Regions from separate parts of the Exiguobacterium sp. s39 genome, predicted to be linked through region 3. Evidence: a T-box and tRNA genes for the amino acid it is inferred to sense, from the RefSeq annotation. Region 3 holds a T-box; the other regions hold tRNA genes.
What was found. The T-box of region 3 lies ahead of KNQ11_RS08205 (valine--tRNA ligase). A T-box ahead of a tRNA ligase gene usually reads a tRNA of that ligase, here a tRNA-Val.
Positions count from the first base shown of each region.

Region 1: it has a tRNA-Val gene. The T-box ahead of KNQ11_RS08205 (valine--tRNA ligase) is inferred to sense a tRNA for this amino acid. The anticodon was not compared.
Region 2: it has a tRNA-Val gene. The T-box ahead of KNQ11_RS08205 (valine--tRNA ligase) is inferred to sense a tRNA for this amino acid. The anticodon was not compared.

Region 1 is NZ_JACSNA010000004.1:82,267-87,129, reverse strand. Features, by position in the region: gene KNQ11_RS14895 (metallophosphoesterase family protein) at 1-555, opposite strand, end outside; gene KNQ11_RS14890 (PTS sugar transporter subunit IIC) at 916-1,938, shown strand; tRNA gene KNQ11_RS14885 (tRNA-Val) at 2,034-2,106, opposite strand; gene KNQ11_RS14880 (efflux RND transporter permease subunit) at 2,292-4,863, shown strand, end outside.
Region 2 is NZ_JACSNA010000004.1:71,589-76,451, reverse strand. Features, by position in the region: gene KNQ11_RS14845 (HAMP domain-containing sensor histidine kinase) at 1-1,094, opposite strand, end outside; gene KNQ11_RS14840 (YdhK family protein) at 1,242-1,793, shown strand; tRNA gene KNQ11_RS14835 (tRNA-Val) at 1,840-1,912, opposite strand; gene KNQ11_RS14830 (nitroreductase family protein) at 2,053-2,679, opposite strand; gene yhfH (protein YhfH) at 2,865-3,011, shown strand; gene KNQ11_RS14820 (polysaccharide deacetylase family protein) at 3,423-4,049, shown strand; gene KNQ11_RS14815 (YkyA family protein) at 4,065-4,706, shown strand; gene KNQ11_RS14810 (EamA family transporter) at 4,807-4,863, shown strand, end outside.
Region 3 is NZ_JACSNA010000001.1:1,548,714-1,553,576, forward strand. Features, by position in the region: gene KNQ11_RS08205 (valine--tRNA ligase) at 1-2,452, opposite strand, end outside; T-box leader at 2,503-2,732, opposite strand; gene hemL (glutamate-1-semialdehyde 2,1-aminomutase) at 2,787-4,097, opposite strand; gene hemB (porphobilinogen synthase) at 4,094-4,863, opposite strand, start outside.

The DNA of each region.
Region 1 (4,863 bases), on a different contig from region 3:
TGCACCTGGATTAATAAAGAGCGTTTGCTCTGTCTCGACTTGTTGCGCTGGATGATGGTGACCGAATCCAATGATCCGCGCCTCACTTCCAGCAAACAGGACGGATAAGTTTTCTTTCGTTCCATCCACCGCTTGCTTTAACGGCTCTTCACCAATCTTCTTCGTCTGGTCGGCATAAGCATAGTGCGTCAGGTGCATCGTTTGTTCCTGATGCATGATATTTAAGACACGCGGTAATCGTTCCAAATACTTTTGATTTTCTTGCGTCAACGTATCCGCAATCCATTGGTGGTGCTCTTTAGCATGGCGGTAACTATCGGGATAGTTCTCCCCATGGATTAAAGCAAGGACACATTCATCATGATTCCCAGAAATCGTTTGAATATCAGGTCGTTGCTTCAATAGATCAATGACTTCATTATGCTCTGGTCCAATGCCGACAAGATCACCGAGACAATAGACGGCATCGATATCTGGTTGTTGATCAAGATAGGACAATACCGCACGTAATGCTGATGCATTGCCATGAATATCTGTAAAAAGCATCACTTTCATGTAAACGCCTCCATTGTTGTTAAATTAGGATTTCCCGATGATACCGTGAATTCCTGTCAGATTTCAGGAAAAAATAAATTGTCAGAAAATATTGATTATTATTCAAGAGCGTGTTAGGCTTAGAAAAATTCACAGAGAGGGGCACGATCGAATGATTCCGACGCAACAGCCATTTAACCAAGTTGGACGACTGATTATTCTATGCATGAGGGACTGAAAACTTTTCCGATGATGAAACGGAAATGATTTTTGGGCCCTTCTTTCGATGCATCGAATGAGGCGCCCGCACAGAATGAGTGGCGCCTATCCCAAAAACGGATAGGCTTTTTTCATGGCAAAAAATAGAGATAGATAGAGAGGATGACAACGTTGAAAGAATATGCGATGGATCGAATGGTAAAAGTATCAGCTGGAATGGCAAATGCCGTTCTTGTAACACTCGGTGTCGGACTCCTGATTGAGACGCTCGGAAATCTTCTACATATCCAAATGCTACTGACGATTGGTGGTGTCGCAAAAGTACTACTCGCACCTGCGCTTGGTGCCGGTATTGCCTTTCAGCTCGGAGGAAACACACTTGTCCTGTTCAGCGCGATGATCGCAGCGACGATCGGTGGTGCCGCTCTTCAATCGACTGCTTCTGGACTCGTTCTTGTACCCGGTCAGCCAATCAGTGCGTTACTCGCAGCTGCTGTCGCTGTATACGTCGGAAAACGCATGACTGGAAAAACGAAATTTGACATGATGGCCATCCCGATGAGTGCTGTCCTTGCTGGTGGCGTGACTGGAATCGGTGCTGCTGCTGTCACGACACCACTCCTTACAAAATTCAGTGCCATGATCACGGCTTCAGTCGAGTCTTCTCCTATTGCTACATCTCTTGTCATTGCACTCATCTTTAGTGTCTTATTGATGTCTCCTGCTTCGTCCGCTGCACTGGCTATCGCTTTGCAACTTGATCCTGTAGCAAGTGCCGCTGCGCTCATTGGCTGTTCCGCTCAATTCGTCGGCTTTACGTTGATGGCATATCGTCAGACGGATCCAGGTGGTTTGATTGCTTCATTCTTTGTAACACCTAAAGTACAATTCCCGAATATCGTTAAAAATCCACGTCTTGTCGTTGCACCGTTTCTCGCAGCGATGATTTCAGCTCCTGTCGCGACGCTTCTACTCTCTTTGAAAGTACCGTACGAACTCGCAGGACTTGGATTAAATTCGATGATTGCTCCACTCAATATCTTCGTCAACCAAGGTCCTCAGGCGTTCCTCGTCTTCTTCTTGACTGGTGTCGTTCTACCTGGCGTCTTGACGCTCGTCTTCTATCGATTGACGACCGTCGCAGGGTGGACGAAGCGCGGCGATCTTCATCTCGAAATTCAATAAAACAATTTACCTCCCTTCCAACTATTCCTGATTGATTTCGGGAATAGTTTTTTAACGCAAAAAAATCGCTCCTTCGAAAAGGAACGATTTCGGTATGATTCTGACTGGGCTCGAACCAGCGACCTCTACCCTGTCAAGGTAGCGCTCTCCCAGCTGAGCTACAGAATCATGCTGTGTTGTTACTGGGTATGTTTTTATTATAGCAGCATATCGAAAAGTGTAAAGCCTTTTTCATAAAAAAATTTATCTTTTTTCAAAAAGATCTTTTTAAATAAAAACAGTTTTAAAGTTGCGGGTTCTATGAGTGTCCTCTACTATGTAAATAAGCACATATAAAAGAAAGGAGCGTTCATATGAACTTTTTAACCCGATTTAGTTTGAAGAACTCGGTTGCTGTCTTCATCATTGCAATCCTATTGATTTTAGGAGGCGTGTATTCCTTCTCACAATTAAAAGTCGACCAGTTCCCGGAAATCGAGTTTCCTCAGATTTCAATCGAAGCGGTTTACCCTGGTGCATCACCTGACGATGTCGATAAACAAGTCGTCTCAAAGCTTGAAACTTCTCTAAAAGGAATTGAAGGGGCTACCAAGCTAACAAGTTCTTCTTATGAAAGTATCGGTATCTTAAACATCGAATTCCCGTTCAATACTGATATGGATAAGGTCGAACAACAAATCGATGCTGCCATCCAAGATGCGAATCTACCGGAGGAAGCAACGACGAAATTGAATCGTTTGTCATTTGGTTCATTCCCGATCTATAACATCTCTTTCTTTAGTAAGGATGGTAAAGACATCGAAAAAATCCTAAAGGAAGATATCGAACCTGAACTTAATAAGATTCCAGGAATCAACAGCGTTTCGGTTGGTGGCTATAAGGATGATCTCGTTCAAATCACCGTCGATAAGGAGAAAGCGACGGAAGCGGGTCTCTCGCTCTCGAGCATCAAGGAACAAATCAATGGAAAGTATGTCTCGTTCCCATCTGGTCAGCTATCAGAAAACGATTCGAAAATTCCGATTCGCGTTGAGGAAAAACTAGAAAATCTAGATAAACTCAAAAATCTACAATTGACACCTGCTGCAGGTGCGACTAGTTCATCAAGTAACGGTCAAACAGGTGGTTCATCTGCTGGCGGTCCACCACAAGGTGCAACGCAAGGTCCACCAAGTACAACAGGTGGAGCAGCTGCAGATCAGGCGTCTGAACCTGCAGAACCGATTCGCCTAGAGGATATCGCAAAAATCGAAGCCGTCTCACAACAAAGTGAAAAAACGCGTTACGATTTAAAAGATTCCTTATCGATGGCAATCACGAAAAAACAAGATGCCAATACAGTCGAAATCGCAGATGAAGTCACGAAGATTCTCAATAAATATGACGACCAAGTCGACTATACGATTGGGATTGATTCAGCGAAGGATATCGAGGAGTCCGTTGCGACACTCGTCAAAGAAGGATTACTTGGTGCCCTCTTCGCATCACTCGCTGTTCTGTTATTCTTGCGGAATATCCGCGCGACGATCATCGCCATCGTCTCGATTCCATTATCATTACTCATCGCCGCTATCTTCTTGAACTGGCAAGATATCTCCCTGAACATCATGACACTTGGTGGGATGGCTGTTGCAGTCGGTCGTGTTGTCGATGATAGTATCGTTGTCATCGAGAACATCTTCCGGCGCGTCCGAAAATCCGAATCCGGTATGACGGATGAGATCATCGAACAATCGACAAAAGAGATTCTAAAAGCAATCACGTCATCTACGCTGACGACCGTCGTCGTCTTCCTACCGATTGGATTTGTCGGTGGTATTACTGGTAAGTTCTTCTTACCGTTCGCTTTGACGATTATTTTCTCATTACTTGCTTCACTACTCGTTGCGATCACGATCGTACCGATTCTCGCGAAGTTTGCATTCAAGAAGGTACCAGCGGAAGAAAAAGAAGGCGCTCTCCAACGTTGGTATGGCAAGCTGATTGAAAAATCACTCTCGCACAAGGCGATCATCTTGGTCGTATCGTTCATCCTTCTCGGTGGTTCCCTTGCGATCGTACCGCGTCTCGGCTTTACGTTCATTCCGAACGAAGCATCGAAGACCTTGACGGCATCGCTTGAACTTCCGGCTGCCACATCACTTGAAAAAACAAGTGACGTCTCGTTTGAGATGGAAAAAATGTTTGATAAAGAAAAAGCCATTGCTGACGTGACGACTTCTGTCGGAGCGCGTGACTTCACGACAGGCTTACGTCTCGATAATAAAGCAAGTTACTTCTTGAATCTAAAAGACGGTGTAAACGTCGAGAAAACGATCAAGTCACTTGAAACACAGATGGAAGACATCGCTCAAGATGAAAACGTCGATGTCAAAATCAGTGTGGCTGAACTATCAACAGGTGGTCCTCCGTCGAATAACAACGTCGATGTCGACTTGTTCTCGAACGACCTCGAAGCCCTTCAAGAGGCGGCAAAACTCGTCGAGGATAACATGTCGAAAAATAATGATTTGAAATATATCACGAACAACTTCAGCGAAAAACAAAAGCAGTATCTCGTAGAAATCGATCCTGAGAAAGCAAGTGATCGCGGACTATCTGGTTTCCAGATTCTCGGTACCGTTAACGATCAAACGAAGCCAGTTACGGTCGGAACGCTCAATCTCGACAATAAGGATCAAGACGTACAATTATCTTATGAAGAAGGACTCGTCTCGAAAGAAGATCTCGAAGACGTCCAACTCTTCTCAGCAAACGGTCCTGTCGCATTGAAAGATGTCGCGAACGTCAATGAAGTCGAGACTTTCACATCGATTCAGAAACTCGACGGAAAAGTATATGCTCGCGTATCTGGACAAGTCAAAGGAGACGACGTTCAAAACGTATCGAATTCCGTAAAAGCTGACGTCGAAAAAATCGATTTAC
Region 2 (4,863 bases), on a different contig from region 3:
ATAATTTTTCCCGACGTCGTATGTCGCCGTGCATTTTCAATGATATTCACGATCATCTGACGGAGCTGCTGAGCGTCACCCATCACTTCTAATCGCTCACCTTCTATCTCGAACGAAACATTTTCTTGTTCGATGTCTGGACGCATCAATCGTATCACTTGATGAATCAAGTCTTCGACATCGACAGGTTTTCGCTCCATCATAAAAGCATTGGCGTCAATTCGTGCTAGCCAAAACAATTGCTCAATCCATTCATTCATTTGCTGACTTTCTTCTCGAATGATCGTAATGTAGCGTTGTTGTTCATCCGGCGTCAACGTTTGGCGTTCGAGAATATCCGCGTATCCCTTTATATATGTCAAGGGTGTTCGTAGTTCATGAGATACGGTTGCTAAAAATTCGGATCGTTCCCGATTCAAAAAATCGAGATCTTGTTTTAATTGCTGAATCGAACACGCCAATTGTCCCAGTTCATCTTTTCGATCAATCGGCAACTCTCCACCTTCCCCATCCAATAGACGCGCTGTCGCTTTTTCCATCTGAATCAACGGACGAGAAATGAGTCGGGTCGTCCAAATGCTTGCCGCACCTGCTAATAAAAGCGCTAGCAGACCCACTTGGAGAAACTGCTGTTTCAACGGATCAAGTACGTGATCTACGATTGCTTTAGAAGCGAACATGAAGACATGACCACGATGTTCCCCGTCAATGTTGATGGGACTGTCCGTCATTAAAAAGTCACGCATCGTCACGATTTTTCCTTGTTGACGGTAATCAAAATCCGTATGCTCTAACATGCTCTTCATCTCATTCGACAAAGGTCGTGACGCTTCGAGTTGTTTTCCATCTGCATCAGTGATCACCACAGTAAACGATGAATCTGCTTCCATCATGCTGACATGGCGCATCGTCGTTTGGTCATAGGAATCGACAAGGACATCACGGTGTGTATTTCCTCGGTTCAGTAAACCGTCTACTACTTCCTGCGTTCGTGTTTGAGACAACTGATAATACAATGTCCCAAACAACACACTGCCACAAATTAAAAATGCCGCAAGCACGATTCCTCCGACTGAGTATGAAATACGACGCATGACGATTCCTCCTTTTTCTCTCCACTTTTAGTATAGCTAAAAAAAACGCGATCGACGCAGGCAAACGAAACTGTCACCTCATCTGCACACGATTTGCATATACGCTGGGTATAGTAAAGAAGACTAGTGACTTCAGGAGGGTTTTATATGAAAAAATCATTGACATTAACCGCACTTGCTCTTAGTTCTACGCTTTGGCTCGGTGCATGTGGATCCGCCAATAACGATGGAAGTAATAGTGACTCACACGATATGTCTCATGGAGATATGATGCATTCGAGCGACGGAAAGCTACCATCCGGTTTAAAGGAAGCCAGTGATCCGACTTATCCGAAAGGAAGCAACGTCACGTTGACGACGGATCATATGGACGGTATGGACGGAGCTAAAGCAACGATTGCGGGAGCTTACGATACCGTCGTCTATGCGATCAGTTACAAACCGACTACTGGTGGAAAGATGGTGAAGAATCATAAATGGGTCATTCAGGAAGAACTCGATCCCGTTCCAACTAAACCACTGCAAGTTGGTGATGAAACGACTGTCAAAGCGGATCATATGAAAGGTATGGATGGAGCAAAAGCGACGATTGATGAAGTAAAGGAAACGACGGTCTACATGGTGAACTATGAACCGACGGACGGTGGAGAGATGGTGAAAAACCATAAATGGGTCACAGAGGATGAGATAAAGAAATAATAAAAAAAGCCCGCTTTTCCTATAAAGGAAAAGCGGGCTTTCGGTATGATTCTGACTGGGCTCGAACCAGCGACCTCTACCCTGTCAAGGTAGCGCTCTCCCAGCTGAGCTACAGAATCATGTTTGCAGTACGTTATGTACTTGCTAGGACATGTATTAATATATCAAGAAACTAAAAGGCTGACAAGTCTTTTTCCGAAAAAAAAATAAAAAAATTTAAAATGGGGGAATCAACCCCGCTTCCCCCATTTTGAATGACTTACAGGAAGGTTGATACTCGATCAATCGGTAAACGTAGTGCCGGACGTTTTTTCGCATCTTCAACCGCTTTTCCGACAGCAATTAGCATGACCGGTACATACCGTGACTCGGTGATGAACGTTTCCGCAAAACGTTGATGATCAAATCCACCCATTGCGAGTGTTGATAATCCACGCGCTTCTGCCGCAAGCATCAATTGCATCGCAGCAAGGCTCGCATTCGACATAGCCGCGTCGCGTCCATACGCCTCACTTTGATAAGCGCCTTCTACCTGTGCCTTGATCGAATCAAACAGATCCTCTGTCATGCCACCTGCTTCCACTGCTGGCCCGTACACCGGATTGTAGTTTCGATTAGCTTGAACATCACCTAAGATCGCAATGACTGCTGAAGCCGAAGTGATAGCCGGCTGATTGTATGCGATCGGTGCAAGCTGCTGCTTCGCTTCTTCCGAATGAAAGACCGTGAAATGCCAGTGTTGCAAATTCCAAGCACTCGGCGCGGCTGTCGTCCATTCTAATAGTTCTTCTACTTCCTGTTTTGAAAGCTTGAACGTTTCGTCGTAATGACGAACGGAACGTCTTTCTGTTAAGACACGTATTGTATCAAGTGTTGCCTGTGTCATGTGTAAATCCCCCTTATCATTATCAGATTACTTAGATATCGTAGCATGTCTCTTTTTCATTGTCCTCTATCAGTACTTCAAATGAATTAACTGTTATAAAACAATAGTTGACATTCAATTTCTGTACTAATACAATAAAATCAAGAAAAAAGATCATTGCGTTTACTTTGAAGGAGGAAAAACACATGGAACAACCCCTTTACCAAGAAGCATCTGCTGCATTCTATCGTGAGCTTCCCGTCAAGACGTGTGCCCATTGCGGAAAAGAGATGGATGAACAATGTGAATCCTATCAAACGGAATGCGATGAGTGTGCTGTAACAGAACACTAATAACACATGAAACAATCACTTACTTAGTGGTTGTTTTTTTATTTCTTTTAAACTCTTTCTAAATAAATCGATATTTTTTAGAAAAATCGATTTTCCGTCATCTTTTTGTCATCTGTTTGTTACAAAAGAAACAGTCAGAATGTTACATTATCTGTATATGATATTTTTTGACAAAAGGAGCGACAGACAACGATGGATCCATTTACCTCAAGCCACGCTAGCGAACTCGGTCCACGACCGCGTACAAAAAAAAGAAAGTTTTTCCCTCGATTTTTCTTACTTCTCACACTTGTTTTTCTCGGAGTTGGGGGATATGTCGCTTATCGATACGTTTTTACTCCTGAACAGCAATCCATTACGACAGGTAAATCCATTACTGAAGTACCTGTCGTCAATATGGAAAAAGCACGCGTGGAAAAATGGAATGGTGTGACGAAAAAAGTCGCTTATTTAACATTCGAGGATGGTCCATCCGCATTAACACCGGACTTACTTCGAACATTGGATCAACTTCAGACTCGTGCCACTTTCTTTTATCTCGGATCACAAGTAGATGCTTTTCCGCAAGAAGTCAAAGCTGCTGCTAAAGCTGGACACTATATCGGATTACACGGGGAAACACACGATTACGATACATTGTACGAAAAAGGAAAGTATGTCTCAGAGATGCAAAGTGTTCAGAAGAAAATCCATGAGTTGACGAAGCTAACACCACATTTGACACGACCACCTTATGGCTCTGATCCCGGCATCACGAAAAAAATGGCATCTGCCATTCATTCAGCAGACTTCCGTGTGTGGGACTGGTCAATCGATTCAATGGACTGGTATTACAAAGATAGTGCAAAAGAAGTAGCGAATACGGTCATTCGGCGAGCAGAGCGTCCGTTTGAAATCATACTCTTACATGAACAACCACAAGCCATCAAGGCACTTCCAGCCATTGTTACCGGACTTCAGAAAAAAGGCTATCAATTCGCGATTTATGATGAAGATTTCCATATTCCGTACAACTTCGCGCAACACTCGAATTTATAAGGAGTTACTATCCAGATGAAAAAAACATTCGTAGCAGTACTGTTCCTGTCGAGCTTTGGACTCGCTGCCTGTTCCAACGATTCACCAGCCTCTCTTCATGAACAGCTAGAGCAACAAGTGAAAGGTGAAGAGAAGGCATTCACGCTAGCTGATCAACGTGCTCGTAAGGATGAAATTTCAGTTAATACGTACCAAGCCGTTCTTGATGCAGGTGCTGAAGAAATCAAACGCTCTCAAAATGAACGAGAGGAATTAGAAGCCTTAAATGACGAACGGCTTGTTTTATTGAAACAAGAAGAAACGTTACGTAAGGAAACGTACGCTGCACTCGATCTTGAAGAATTGAAGGATGCTGTCAACCAACTTGATGGTAAAGCAAAAACAGAAGGAACTGCCTTAGTGACAATCATCAAGGAACGCCAGCAGACATTTCAAACGTTCTCGAAAACGTATCGACAAGCGATGGACGCTGAAAAGAAAGTGCTTTCACGCTTGACGAAAAAACCGGATTTCGTTAAGATTGATGAGTCAACAGCGGATTTAAATCGTTTAACACGGAAAGCTACCGCGTCATTAAAGAAGTGGAATGCGCTGACCGTTCAGTATAATCAAACGAAAACCCAGCTGTATCGTTTGCTCGACACATCAACTCAATAAATCACACAGGTTGCAACCAAACCCTGTCCAAAAAACCTGGACAAGGCCCTGTTGCAACCTTTTTTGTGTGGTTTTTATTAAAAATGGAGGGAATTTATTCATGCATCGTTCAAAAGCAACCTTATTCGTTCTGATTGGCGCTATCAGTTATGGTGTC
Region 3 (4,863 bases):
CGATTTCTTCCTCGATGTTGATCAAGTCCGCGAGTGGGATGAACAATTCTGCTCCCGTTACAATCGCACTCATTGCTTTTTCTGGCGCCGGCATCTGTTCTTCAATCCGGAGTTCAGACGCGTTCGTGAACTTTTGCAAGTACGAGCTGTTTGACGACAAGTCGTCTTGAACACGTGCGTCATTCGTCGAGATGAACAGTTGGATCTGTTTCGACATCGGTGCGTTCACTTCCGCGCGGATGTTACGAACCGAACGGATGACGTTCTGAACTGCTTCGAATGCTGGAACAGCTTCCGGGAAGTCGAGTGATGCCTCGCGTGTTGGCCATGCAGCACGTGTGATCGTCTCACCTTCATGCGGTAAGTGTTGCCAGATTTCTTCCGTGATGAACGGCATGAATGGATGCATCAGACGCATGATCCGGTCGAGCGTATAGGCAAGAACCGAACGCGTCGTCTGCTTCGCTGCTTCATCTTCCCCGTTGAGCGGTAATTTCGCCATCTCGATGTACCAGTTACAGAAGTCTTCCCAGATGAAGTGATAGAGAATACGTCCCGCTTCACCAAACTCATATTTGTCCGACAGACGCGTCACATCGTCGATCGTCGTCTGTAAGCGTGTCAAGATCCATTTATCTGCGAGTGACTTCTCACCTGTCAAATCGATCTGATCAAACGTTAGACCATCCATGTTCATCAAGGCAAAACGGCTTGCGTTCCACAGTTTGTTCGAGAAGTTCCATGTTGCTTCGATCTTTTCCCAGTAGAAACGGAGATCGTTCCCTGGCGTCGATCCTGTCGTTAGGAACCAACGAAGTGAATCGGCACCATACTTCTCAATGACATCCATCGGGTCGATTCCGTTCCCGAGGGATTTCGACATCTTGCGTCCTTCCGAATCACGAATCAATCCGTGGATCAAGACGTCTTGGAATGGACGTTGTCCTGTAAATTCATACGATTGGAAGATCATCCGTGATACCCAGAAAGCGATGATGTCATAACCCGTAACGAGTGTCGATGTCGGGAAGTATTTTTGATAATCCGCTGCGTCCGTGTTCGGCCATCCCATCGTCGAGAACGGCCAAAGCGCTGAAGAGAACCACGTATCAAGAACATCGTTGTCTTGCTCCCAGTTCTCGATATCGGCTGGTGCTTCCTTGCCAACGTATACTTCGCCTGTTTCTTTATGGTACCAAGCCGGAATCCGGTGTCCCCACCAGAGTTGACGGCTGACACACCAGTCACGGATGTTTTCCATCCAGCGCACATACGTGTTCTCAAAGCGTTGTGGAACGAAGTTGACCTTGTCTGGTCCTTGTTGCTCCTCGAGTGCTTTTTGCGCGAGTGGTTCCATTTTGACGAACCATTGGAGTGAAAGATACGGCTCAACGATCGCGTCTGAACGCTCCGAGTGACCGACAGAGTGCAAGTGTGGTTCGATTTTGATTAGAACACCTTCTGCTTTTAAATCTTCAACGATTTGTTTCCGGCATTCGAAGCGATCCATACCTTCGTATTTCCCTGCGTTCTCGTTCATCGTTCCATCTTCATTCATGACGAGGACACGTGGTAACTCGTGACGGTTACCGACTTCGAAGTCGTTCGGGTCGTGCGCTGGTGTAATCTTAACGACACCTGTACCGAACTCCATGTCGACATAGTCATCGGCAACAATCGGAATCTCGCGACCAACGATTGGTAACGTGATTGTTTTTCCGACGAGGTGAGCATAACGCTCATCCTTCGGGTTCACGGCGATCGCTGTATCACCGAGCATCGTCTCAGGACGTGTCGTCGCTAGTTCAACGTGACCTGAACCGTCCGTTAGTGGATAGCTGAAGTGATAGAACGCACCTTCGATATCCTTGTAGATGACTTCGATATCCGAGATCGCTGTTTTCGTCGCTGGGTCCCAGTTAACGATGTATTCGCCGCGGTAGATCAAGCCTTTTTCGTAAAGTTTCACGAAGACTTCTTGAACCGCTTCCGACAATCCTTCGTCGAGCGTGAAGCGTTCACGCGAATAATCGAGTCCAAGACCAAGTTTTGCCCATTGTGCACGGATCGTTGACGCGTACTCTTCTTTCCATGCCCATGATTGCTCAAGGAATTTCTCACGACCCATTTCAAGACGTGATTGTCCTTCTGCCCGCAGTTTTTGTTCGACTTTTGCTTGCGTCGCGATACCGGCATGGTCCATTCCTGGTAGATAAAGGACGTCAAACCCTTGCATCCGCTTCATCCGTGTCAGCATATCTTGTAACGTCGTGTCCCACGCGTGACCAAGGTGCAATTTACCTGTGACGTTCGGTGGTGGAATGACAATCGTGTACGGCTCTTTTTCTGGATCCTGATCGGCTTTGAAATAGTCACCTTTCACCCAAAAGTCGTACCATTTTTCTTCCGTTGCCTGCGGATCATACTTCGTTGGCATTGATAATTCCTGCATCCTGATCGCTCCCTTTTTGTCCATAATAAAAACGGCTTCTCTCGTCCTATGCTAAGGACGAAAGAAAGCCGTTGCTTTTTTCCGCGGTACCACCTTAGTTCATCCAAAATCGGATGCCCTCGAGCCACGTAACGTGTGGAGGACGGATATCGCTCGTAAGACTCACGATACCAGCTCGTGGGGTGACCTTCCTCCTGTTCGCCCGTCACATCTTTCAGCCAAGGATGTGTTCTCTACACCGGTACGAATACAGGACTACTCTTCCCGTCATCGCTGTTGCCATTTTCTTCTTTACTCATTTTAGCCGAGAGTTCAAGTAATCGTCAAGAACTGCTTAACGACCAAATTCAACTTGGAGTTCTTGGAACGTCAATTCGACGGCTTCGATCGTCCGTTCGATGTCTTCGTCCGTATGGGCGATCGACAGGAAGAGACCTTCGAATTGTGACGGTGGTAAGAAGACACCACGCGCCGCCATCTTTTGATAATACGAACGGAACATCTCAAGGTTCGATGTTTTCGCTTTTTCGAAGTTCGTGACACGTTCATTCGTAAAGAAGACACCAAACATCGCGCCTGCGCGGTTCGTCGTCAGCGGAATGTTATATTTCGCCGCAGCATTCAGGTAGCCTTCTGACAAACGGCTCGCTTTCCGGTCGAACTCTGCATAGTGTTCTGGTTTCAATTGTGTCAATGTCGCTAGACCCGCTGCCATCGCGAGTGGGTTCCCGGATAATGTACCCGCTTGATAGATTGGACCTTGTGGTGCGATCTGTTCCATAATGTCACGACGTCCGCCGTAAGCCCCGACTGGCATGCCGCCGCCGATGACTTTACCGAGACATGTGATGTCCGGTGTGACACCGAAATGTCCTTGCGCACAGTGGAATCCGACACGGAAACCGGTCATGACTTCGTCAAAGATCAATAAAGCGCCGTTTTCCGATGTGATCTCCCGTAAGCCTTCGAGGAAGCCTGGTTCTGGTGGCACGAAGCCCATGTTCCCAGCAGCCGGTTCGACGATGACACCAGCGATATCGTCGCCGTGTTTTTCGAACGCGATCCGGACAGCGTCCAAATCGTTGTATGGAACCGTCAGCGTCATGCTCGCGATTTGCGCCGGAACGCCTGGTGAATCCGGTAGTCCGAGTGTCGCGACACCTGACCCTGCTTTGATCAAGAGCGAGTCGCCGTGACCATGGTAACAGCCTTCGAATTTGAGGATTTTCGTCCGACCTGTATAGCCGCGTGCGAGACGAAGGGCAGCCATCGTCGCTTCTGTCCCTGAGTTGACCATCCGGACGACTTCGACCGATGGAACACGGCTGATGACGACTTCCGCCATCGCTGATTCGATTTCCGTTGGTGTCCCGTAGCTCCAGCCACGTGTCGCTTGTTCTTGGATCGCTGACGTGACGATTGGATCGGCGTGACCAAGGATCATCGGTCCCCATGACAAGACGTAATCGATATACTCTTTTCCGTCGATATCATAGAGCTTCGATCCTTTCGCATGATCTGCGAAAATCGGTGTCATCCCGACCGATTTATAAGCACGAACCGGGCTGTTGACGCCACCCGGCATGAGCGGGAGCGCCCGCTCGAATGCTGCTTTTGATTTTGAGTTCTGGTTAATTAAGCTCATTTCGACCCCTCCAGGTAACGACAAATGTCTTTTGCGAAATAGGTGATGATTAAATCAGCGCCTGCTCGTTTAAAGCCAAGCATCGTCTCAAGGACGATTCGTTCTTCGTCGATCCAGCCGTTCAAGGCTGCTGCTTTCACCATGGCATACTCACCCGATACGTTATAGGCGACGATCGGTAAATCGATTCGTTCACGCACATCACGAATGATATCCATGAAAGCGAGCGCTGGTTTGACGATCATGAAGTCAGCTCCTTGATCGACGTCCGCTGTTGCTTCACGGAACGCTTCACGACGGTTCGCTGGATCCATTTGGTAGCCTTTCCGGTCGCCTTCTCCTGGTGCGGAGTTTGCCGCATCACGGAATGGACCATAATAAGCAGACGCATATTTAACGCCGTAGCTCATGACAGGAATATGGCTGAAGCCATTCTCGTCCAACCCTTGGCGAATCGCTGCGACGAATCCGTCCATCATTGATGATGGAGCGATGACGTCAGCACCCGCCCGTGCTTGCGAGATCGCTGTCTTGACGTGGAGCGGTAATGATGCATCATTATCAACCGTACCATCGGCGACGATACCGCAGTGACCCGTTGACGTATATTCACATAAGCATGTGTCGGCAATGACCGTTAGCTGCGGTGCAACCTTCTTAACGAGACGTGTCGCTTCTTGAACGATCCCATGATCGTGAAACGCACCTGATCCTTGCTCGTCTTTTAAATGGTCGTGCGGAACACCGAATAAGATGACGGATTCGA